3 regions of the Pseudomonas rhizozeae genome follow, and region 3 is predicted to be linked to each of the others. Evidence: predicted binding sites of a transcription regulator. Region 3 holds the regulator's gene; each other region holds the start of a gene.
What was found. The regulator FliA, encoded in region 3, starts transcription of late flagellar genes. The targets are predictions, from matches to a motif close to CTAAAGTTTNNNNNNNNNNNGCCGNTAA.

Region 1 (3,274 bases), on a different contig from region 3:
AAGCGACAATGCAGCGAAGAAGCGCCTGGAAAAACTCCAGGAAGAAATCGTTCGCCACGAGCGCGAGTATTCCGACCTTGAAGAAATCTGGAACTCGGAAAAAGCCGAAGTCCAAGGCTCGGCGCAGATCCAGCAGAAGATCGAACAATCCCGCCAGGAGCTGGAAGCCGCGCGCCGCAAAGGCGATCTGAACCGCATGGCCGAGTTGCAGTACGGGGTGATCCCGGACCTGGAGCGCAGCCTGCAAATGGTCGACCAGCACGGCAAGAGCGAAAACCAGTTGCTGCGCAGCAAGGTCACTGAGGAAGAAATCGCTGAAGTGGTGTCGAAGTGGACCGGGATTCCAGTCTCGAAGATGCTCGAAGGCGAGCGCGACAAGCTGCTGAAAATGGAGAGCCTGTTGCACCAACGGGTGATCGGCCAGGACGAGGCTGTGGTGGCGGTTGCCAACGCAGTGCGACGTTCCCGTGCCGGGTTGTCCGACCCGAATCGCCCGAGCGGCTCGTTCATGTTCCTCGGCCCGACCGGCGTGGGTAAAACCGAGCTGTGCAAGGCCTTGGCCGAGTTCCTGTTCGACACCGAAGAGGCCATGGTGCGGATCGACATGTCGGAGTTCATGGAGAAACACTCCGTGGCTCGGCTGATCGGTGCACCACCGGGCTACGTGGGCTACGAGGAGGGCGGTTACCTGACCGAAGCCGTGCGTCGCAAGCCGTATTCGGTGATCCTCCTGGACGAGGTCGAGAAGGCCCACCCGGACGTGTTCAACATTTTGCTGCAAGTGTTGGAAGATGGCCGTTTGACGGACAGTCATGGGCGCACGGTGGACTTCAAGAACACGGTGATCGTCATGACCTCCAACCTCGGTTCGGCGCAGATCCAGGAACTGGTCGGCGACCGTGAAGCCCAGCGTGCGGCGGTGATGGATGCGATTTCCACGCACTTCCGCCCGGAATTCATCAACCGGGTCGACGAAGTGGTGATCTTCGAACCGCTGGCGCGGGATCAGATTGCCGGCATCACCGAGATTCAACTGGGACGCTTGCGCGGCCGCTTGACCGAGCGCGAGTTGAAGCTCGAGCTGAGCGACGAGGCCATGGACAAGCTGATTGCAGTGGGCTACGACCCGGTCTACGGCGCACGACCGCTGAAGCGGGCGATTCAGCGCTGGATCGAGAACCCGCTGGCGCAGTTGATTCTGTCGGGTCGCTTCATGCCCGGCGAGACCGCCAAAGGCACGGTAGAAAACGACGAAATCGTTTTCAGCTAAGCCATTAGGCGGCGCAGATGAAGAGGCCTCGCGTTACGTGGCCTCTTTTTTCTCCTAGAGCGTTGAACTCAAAGGAAAAGGCTTGTAAAGTGCGCCCCGCAGTACGTCACCTCAAGGGTTTCAGCTCCCCAAGCTGGAATCTGAAATAAGTTGCAAATCATTGTCTTGAAAGCAATTTAAGGGGTTGACAGAGGCGCTTGAGATTGTAGAATAGCGCGCCTCAGACACACGAACGCAGCGATGCGAACGGGTGTAGAGAACGCAGTAAGTTGTAATGCAGCACTTGAAATAATTCCGTGATAGCTCAGTCGGTAGAGCAAATGACTGTTAATCATTGGGTCCCAGGTTCGAGTCCTGGTCACGGAGCCAATTTCAAACCGGGGTATAGCGCAGTCCGGTAGCGCGCCTGCTTTGGGAGCAGGATGTCAGGAGTTCGAATCCCCTTACCCCGACCATTTTTGGGTCGTTAGCTCAGTTGGTAGAGCAGTTGGCTTTTAACCAATTGGTCGTAGGTTCGAATCCCACACGACCCACCATTTTTGAAACCAGTTAACGCTGGAATCGAATCTTAAGATCAGACGCCAAAAGCTCTGTTCGCAGAAGGCGCCTTTCAAAGGTGCCTTTTTTTTACCGGGGTATAGCGCAGTCCGGTAGCGCGCCTGCTTTGGGAGCAGGATGTCAGGAGTTCGAATCCCCTTACCCCGACCATATTGAAAATCCTCGTATCGAAAGATGCGGGGATTTTTTTTGTCCGACAAAACCCCGCATTCTTCATTCAAGTCGTCATACAACTCGCCGATAACCCGCAAACAGGGGACTGCCCAACGACGCCCCTCATTTCTGCCCACAAGAATAAGGCGCCCGTCATGTTGCTCCGTCAGTTGAATATTGCCCCCCGTGCAGCCCTGGGGTTTGCCTTGATCGCGGTTCTGGTTGCGTTGCTCGGGGTGTTTGCCCTGGGGCAGATGTCGAGCATTCGCGACAGCGAAGTGGCCGTGGAAAATCAATGGCTGCCGAGTATTCGCGGCGGTGACGAGATCCGCGAGATCATGCTGCGCATCCGCACGATTTCCCTGCGCATGGCGCTGGATCAGGATCCGAAGAACATCCCCACCTACCGCAGCCAAATGGACACCCGCGACAAGGAGCTGAGCGAGAAGATCAGCGCTTACGACCGCCTCGTCACCACGCCGGAAGGCCAGGCGTTGTATGACCAGTTCAAGACCACTTTCACTACCTATCGCGCGGGCATTGCCCAGTCCTTTACCTTGGCCGAGCAGGGTCGCCGCGATGAGCTGACCAAATTGCTGCTGGTGGACATGAAGACCGTGGTCGACGGCTCCGGCAAGCAACTCAGCGATCTGGCCGAGATGTTCTCCAAGCAAGTCGCCATCGAAAGCCAGAACTCCCAGGCGCATTACGACACCTCGCGGATGATCGTCAGCCTGTTCATCGCCCTCGCCGCATTGGCTACCGTCGGCCTGGCGATGTTGCTGACCCGCAGCATCGTGCGCCCGTTGAGCGAGGCTGTGACCGCTGCCGAACACGTGGCCAGCGGCGACCTGACCCGGCCGATCGCCACCCACGGCAATGACGAAGTCAGTCGTTTGCTCAAGGCCTTGGCCACCATGCAGCAGAACCTGCGGGAAACCCTGCAAGGGATCAGCGGCTCGGCCACGCAGCTGGCCGCCGCGGCCGATGAGCTGAACGCGGTCACCCTCGACAGCACCCAAGGTCTGCAGCAACAAAACAACGAAATCGAACAAGCGGCCACCGCGGTGAACGAGATGACCACGGCAGTCGAAGAAGTCGCACGCAACGCGGTGTCCACGTCGGACGCTACCCGTCAGTCGAGCGAGTCGGCGCACCTGGGCCAAGAGCGCGTCAGCGAAACGGCCCATGCCATCAGCGCCCTGGCCAGCGACGTGCAGCACACCGGCGAACTGGTGCAATCCCTGGCCAATCAATCCCAGGACATTGGTAAGGTGCTGGACGTGATCCGCG
Region 2 (3,274 bases), on a different contig from region 3:
CGGTTCAGGGTCGCCAGCACCGTGGCCGGGGTCATTTCGACGCCGTCAAGCGCGACGATGTCGCCGTTGCGGTAGGTCAGTTCCAGGTATTGCGGTTTATCAGGAGCGTTCTCCGGGGAGACGGTCCAGCGCCACATGTCTTCTTCGTGCTCGGTCCAGGTGTCTTCCAGCACGCCGCCCTCATAGGAGATGTGCAGGAGGTTGGCGTCCATCGAGTACGGGGATTTTTTCTTGCCGTGGCGTTCGATCGGGATCGCGTGCTTCTCGGCGTAGTCCATCAGCTTCTCGCGGGACAGCAGGTCCCACTCGCGCCAAGGGGCGATCACTTTCACGCCGGGCTTGAGGGCGTAGGCGCCGAGTTCGAAACGCACCTGGTCGTTGCCTTTACCGGTGGCGCCGTGGGAAATGGCGTCAGCCCCGGTTTCGTTGGCGATTTCGATCAGGCGCTTGGCGATCAACGGACGGGCGATGGAAGTACCCAGCAGGTACTCGCCTTCGTAAACGGTGTTGGCGCGGAACATCGGGAACACGAAATCGCGCACGAATTCTTCGCGCAGGTCGTCGATGTAGATTTCTTTGACGCCCATGGCCTGTGCCTTGGCGCGTGCAGGTTCAACCTCTTCGCCCTGACCCAGGTCAGCGGTAAAGGTCACCACTTCACAGTTGTAAGTATCCTGCAGCCACTTGAGGATCACCGAAGTGTCCAGGCCGCCGGAATACGCCAGAACGACCTTGTTTACGTCCGCCATGCCATCACTCCACGGGGTTCTACGGAAAGCCGTGAAGTCTACCGGTCATGCGCACTAATTTACAGAGGCGCGACAGCTTATGACGACGAAGCGACAGAATCTGTCGAGCGCGCGACGATGACCGTGCGGTCAGGACGTCGCCGCCGGGTTGGATGCCGTAGTGGCTGGCGGGGTGGTTTGCGGGGCGACCTTCTCGACCGGCGCACCTCGCTCCAGGCGCACCGCGACCCGACGATTCTTCGCCCGGTTGGCGGCATTGGAGTTTGGCACCAATGGATAACGCTCACCGTGAAAACGCACGGTAATCTGCGACTCCTGGACGCCGTTGGCCTTGAAGAAATCCACCACCGCCAACGCACGTCGACGCGACAGCTCACGGTTGGTCAGGCGATTGCCGCTGTTGTCGGAGTGGCCATCGAGTTCGATGTGATTGACCGTCGGATCGGCCTTCATGAAGTCCAGCATCACTTGCAGCTTGGCCCTGGCTTGCGAGTCGAGCTCGATGCCTTCGCCGGGGAAGCCGATTTCGGACTGCCTGATCTGCTCGAAATTCTTCGGCAGCAGCTTGGCGACGCAACCCTGATAATCGTTGTAGGCCTTGCTGAAGCGTACCGGCAACAACCGCACTTCCGACACGCGACCGTCCTCGGTGCTGCGCCGCAGCACCGGGCTGCGCCCATCCATCAAGCCGCTGATCAGGCGCCCGGCCTGTACTTGAGAGCTGTTGAACAATACGTCGCCGCTGCCGAGCCGTACCGAGCCGAGGTTGATGTCGCCGCGGCCCGGTTGCCAAGGCGCGGCGGCGGCCAACAGCGTGGCCGAACCGCCGCCCATCATCGGGTTGTAGGCCTTGAGCCGGAATGTCGCCTGCTCGCCGGCGCGGCGCACGAACTCTCCGGTACCGAAATCAGTGATCGGCTGCGTCAACCGGCATTCAAATTTGTCCCCTTCGACCGTCCACTCGATGCTCTCCAGACGGGTCTGGAAAGTGAGCGCCATCGCGGGAAGGCTGGCAAACACACTGAGCAAGGCTAAATAACGCTGGCGCACGGGAGGCTCCACTGGCTTCTACAACAAAAAGACCGATACAGATGTTTACGGCATACCTATTGGATATCGGTTGCTTCCTACAAAACTTGATAGCGAGTGCCTGAGAGAGTCTTTTCCGGTAGCATTCCCCTCAGTTTGACCCGCCTGGAATCCCCTCATGTCCGACCGCCTGACCCTGCTGCGTCCCGACGACTGGCATATTCATCTTCGCGATGGTGCCGTGTTGCCCAATACCGTGGCCGATGTCGCGCGCACCTTTGGTCGCGCCATCATCATGCCGAACCTGGTACCACCGGTGCGGAACGCCGCCGAAGCCGACGGCTATCGCCAGCGCATTCTCGCCGCCCGCCCCGCCGGCAGCCGCTTCGAACCGCTGATGGTCCTGTACCTCACCGACCGCACCCAGCCCGAAGAAATTCGCGAAGCCAAGGCCAGCGGTTTCGTCCACGCCGCCAAGCTGTACCCGGCCGGCGCGACCACCAACTCGGATTCGGGCGTCACCAGCATCGACAAGATTTTCCCGGCGCTGGAGACCATGGCCGAAGTCGGCATGCCCCTGTTGATCCACGGTGAAGTCACCCGTGGCGATGTCGACGTGTTCGACCGCGAGAAAATCTTCATCGACGAACACATGCGCCGCGTGGTCGAGCGTTTCCCGACCTTGAAGGTGGTGTTCGAACACATCACCACCGGTGACGCCGTGCAGTTCGTCAACGAGGCTTCGGCCAACGTCGGCGCAACCATCACCGCGCATCACTTGCTGTACAACCGCAACCACATGCTGGTGGGTGGGATTCGGCCGCACTTCTATTGCCTGCCGATCCTCAAGCGCAACACGCACCAGGAAGCCCTGCTCGACGCCGCCACCAGCGGTAGCGCGAAGTTCTTCCTCGGCACCGACTCGGCGCCTCACGCCCAGCACGCCAAAGAGGCCGCTTGCGGCTGCGCCGGTTGCTACACCGCTTACGCGGCGATCGAGCTGTACGCCGAAGCGTTTGAACAACGCAACGCGCTGGACAAACTCGAAGCCTTCGCCAGCCTCAACGGCCCGCGCTTCTATGGCCTGCCGGTGAACACCGATCGCATTACCCTGGTTCGTGAAGAATGGACCGCCCCCGCCAGCCTGCCCTTCGGCGAGCTGACTGTCATCCCGCTGCGCGCCGGTGAAAAACTGCGCTGGCGCCTGCTGGAGGAACACGCGTGAGTGAAGACCATTTCGACGACGAACAGGATGGCCAAGGCGGCGGAGGTGGTTCGCGCCACCCGATGGCCGCGCGTTTTCGTGGCTACTTGCCGGTTGTCGTCGACGTTGAAACCGGTGGTTTCAACTCGGCCACTGACGCCTTGCTGGAAATCGCTGCCACCACCATCGGCATGGACGAAAAAGGCTTTGTATATCCCGACCACACCTACTTCTTTCGCGTGGAACCCTTTGAAGGCGCCAATATTGAAGCGGCGGCGCTGGAGTTCACCGG
Region 3 (3,274 bases):
AAATTGCTTTCCACTTCGGTGACCAATTGGGTCACGCGCTTGATCACCTGGCCGGTGAGGTCCTGGTAATCCTGGGCCAGCAGAATGTCGTTGAGGTTGCTGGAAACAGCACGGTTGTCCTCGGCGCTGCGCGTCAGGAAACCGTCGACGCGACGAGCCAGCTCGCGGAACTCTTCGGCGCCGACTTCGCGGCGCATGAATCGGCCCCAATCGGTGCTCAAGGCCTGGGCATCGGTGCTCAGAGCATTGACCAGCGGGGTCGCGGTTTCCACCAGGTCCATGGTGCGATTCGCCGCCGCTTCGGTCAGCTTGACCACATAGCCCAGGCGCTCGGTAGCGTCGGTGATCTGCGAGACTTCCTCGGCTTGCGGCATGTGCGGGTCAATCTGAAAATTGACGATCGCACTGTGCAGCTCACGGGTGAGCTTGCCCACTTCCTGATACAGGCCGCGGTCACGGGTCTGGTTGAGCTCATGGATCAGTTGCACGGCGTCGCCGAACTTGCCTTTTTCAAGGCTGGCGACCAGTTCGACCGCGTGTTTTTTCAGGGTCGATTCAAAATCGCCCAGTGAAGATTCTTTGTGCTCCATAGCTCCCCCGTGGCGCAGTGGCGTGGCGATCAACCGATGCGTTCGAAGATCTTCTCGATCTTGTCTTTCAGCGCCTGGGCGGTGAAAGGCTTGACCACATAGCCGTTAACGCCGGCCTGGGCTGCTTCGATGATCTGTTCGCGCTTGGCTTCAGCGGTCACCATCAGCACGGGGAGACTTTTGAGTTTTTCATCGGCGCGCACGTGGCGCAGCAGTTCGATACCGGTCATGCCAGGCATGTTCCAGTCCGTCACCAGAAAGTCGATGCTGCCGCTGTTGAGGACCGGAATGGCGGTGGTGCCATCGTCAGCCTCGACCGTGTTGGTGAACCCAAGGTCACGCAACAGGTTTTTTATGATCCGCCGCATCGTTGAGAAGTCATCAACGATGAGGATTTTCATGTTCTTGTCCAATTCGACCTCCAAGCAGACTTAAACGCGCCCAGCACCTGGACACGCCATTTCATTCAATCTGGCAAAGCACTCAATGGCTGCGTGGAGCACAACAGATCGCGACCGGCAGGTTTTTGCACCCGCCAGCCTCGTTCGCAGTGTCCCCACACTGCCTTCAGCGCGCTCGCCACTCCCCCAAACGCCCCCGCAAACGGGCCGCGCACTGGCTATGTAACTGGCTGACCCGCGATTCGCTGACCCCCAGGACCTCACCGATTTCCTTGAGGTTCAGCTCTTCGTCGTAGTACAGCGCCAACACCAGTCGCTCACGCTCCGGCAAATTGGCAATCGCATCCGCCAGCGCCGCCTGGAAGCGTTCATCCTCCAGATCGCGTGACGGCTCGAGATGAGCACTCGCGCCATCCTCGTGCAGCCCTTCGTGTTCGCCGTCCTGCAAGAGGTCGTCGAAACTGAACAGGCGACTGCCCAAGGTGTCATTTAAAATCCCGTAATAATCGTCGAGACTCAATTGGAGTTCGGCCGCAACTTCGTGATCTTTAGCGTCACGACCGGTTTTAGCTTCAATTGAGCGAATCGCGTCGCTGACCATTCGGGTATTGCGGTGCACCGAGCGTGGCGCCCAGTCCCCTTTGCGGACCTCGTCCAGCATGGCCCCGCGGATTCGAATGCCCGCGTAGGTTTCAAAACTGGCGCCTTTACTGGCGTCATATTTGGTCGACACTTCGAGCAGGCCGATCATGCCGGCCTGGATCAAGTCTTCGACCTGAACACTGGCCGGCAGACGCGCCAGCAAGTGGTAGGCAATGCGTTTGACCAGGGGCGCGTAACGCTCGATCAACTCGTACTGCGCATCACGGGCCGACTTCTTGTAAAGGTTGTAGCCGCTGGCTGTCATAGCACGGGTCCTGCCGTCTGTTGCACGAGGCGTTCAACGAAAAACTCCAGGTGCCCACGCGGGTTGGCAGGCAATGGCCAGGTGTCGACCTTTTGCGCAATGGCCTTGAAGGCCAAGGCGCATTTGGAACGCGGAAAGGCTTCATACACCGCGCGCTGTTTCTGCACGGCCTTGCGCACACTTTCGTCATACGGCACGGCGCCGACGTATTGCAGGGCGACGTCGAGGAAGCGGTCGGTGACTTTGGTTAACTTGGCGAACAGGTTGCGGCCTTCTTGCGGGCTCTGGGCCATGTTGGCCAGGACGCGGAAGCGGTTCATGCCGTAATCGCGGTTGAGCAACTTGATCAGGGCGTAGGCGTCGGTGATCGAGGTCGGTTCGTCGCACACCACCAGCAACACTTCCTGGGCCGCGCGGACAAAACTGACTACCGAGTCACCAATACCTGCAGCGGTGTCGATCACCAGTACATCAAGGTTGTCGCCGATGTCGCTGAACGCCTGGATCAGACCGGCATGCTGCGCCGGGCTCAGGTGCACCATGCTCTGGGTGCCGGACGCGGCCGGCACGATACGAATCCCGCCGGGGCCTTGAAGCAAGACGTCACGCAGCTCGCAGCGCCCTTCGATAACGTCCGCCAGCGTCCGCTTGGGGGTGAGCCCCAACAGAACGTCGACGTTCGCCAGCCCCAGGTCGGCGTCCAGCAGCATGACACGACGGCCAAGTTCAGCTAGAGCCAGGGACAAGTTCACTGACACGTTAGTCTTCCCGACGCCACCTTTGCCGCCGGTCACCGCGATCACCTGTACGGGATGCATGCTGCCCATGTTTTTTTCTTTACCTTGTCTTACTTAGACGGAGGCCACATTACTGGCTGCGCGTTCACCAATGGAACAATGCATGGCAGACCATCGATGTAGGTACAAAAAGTGTTCATGAATACCTCAGCCGACCTGCTTGGTCGGGCTGTGGTAGATATCAGCGAACATGTCAGCCATGGCTTCCTCGCTGGGTTCTTCCTGCATTTGCACACTCACCGCGCGGCTGACCAACTGGTGCCGGCGCGGCAAGTGCAGATCGTCCGGGATCCGCGGGCCGTCGGTCAGGTAGGCCACCGGTAATTCGTGAGTAATGGCCAGGCTCAACACTTCGCCCAGGCTCGCCGTCTCATCCAGTTTAGTCAGGATGCACCCGGCCAGCCCGCAGCGCTTGTAACTGTGATAAGCGGCAGTCAGCACTTGTTTCTGGCTGGTGGTGGCCAAAACCAGGTAATTCTTCGATCTGATCCCGCGGCCTGCCAGGCTTTCCAATTGCATGCGCAACGCTGGGTCACTGGCTTGCAGGCCGGCCGTGTCGATCAATACGACGCGCTTGCG

Region 1: the regulator FliA is predicted to act here: its motif matches at 2,045-2,072, upstream of RG836_RS16780 (methyl-accepting chemotaxis protein).
Region 2: the regulator FliA is predicted to act here: its motif matches at 1,863-1,890, upstream of RG836_RS24190 (flagellar protein MotY).

What each region holds. Positions count from the first base shown of each region.
Region 1 is NZ_JAVLSB010000047.1:257,457-260,730, forward strand. It holds gene clpB (ATP-dependent chaperone ClpB) at 1-1,270, shown strand, start outside; tRNA gene RG836_RS16760 (tRNA-Asn) at 1,564-1,639, shown strand; tRNA gene RG836_RS16765 (tRNA-Pro) at 1,649-1,725, shown strand; tRNA gene RG836_RS16770 (tRNA-Lys) at 1,731-1,806, shown strand; tRNA gene RG836_RS16775 (tRNA-Pro) at 1,902-1,978, shown strand; gene RG836_RS16780 (methyl-accepting chemotaxis protein) at 2,137-3,274, shown strand, end outside.
Region 2 is NZ_JAVLSB010000069.1:132,880-136,153, reverse strand. It holds gene RG836_RS24195 (argininosuccinate synthase) at 1-749, opposite strand, end outside; gene RG836_RS24190 (flagellar protein MotY) at 879-1,799, opposite strand; gene pyrC (dihydroorotase) at 1,957-3,003, shown strand; gene rnt (ribonuclease T) at 3,000-3,274, shown strand, end outside.
Region 3 is NZ_JAVLSB010000020.1:80,406-83,679, forward strand. It holds gene RG836_RS04255 (protein phosphatase CheZ) at 1-590, opposite strand, end outside; gene RG836_RS04260 (chemotaxis response regulator CheY) at 620-991, opposite strand; gene fliA (RNA polymerase sigma factor FliA) at 1,158-1,898, opposite strand; gene fleN (flagellar synthesis regulator FleN) at 1,895-2,725, opposite strand; gene flhF (flagellar biosynthesis protein FlhF) at 2,843-3,274, opposite strand, start outside.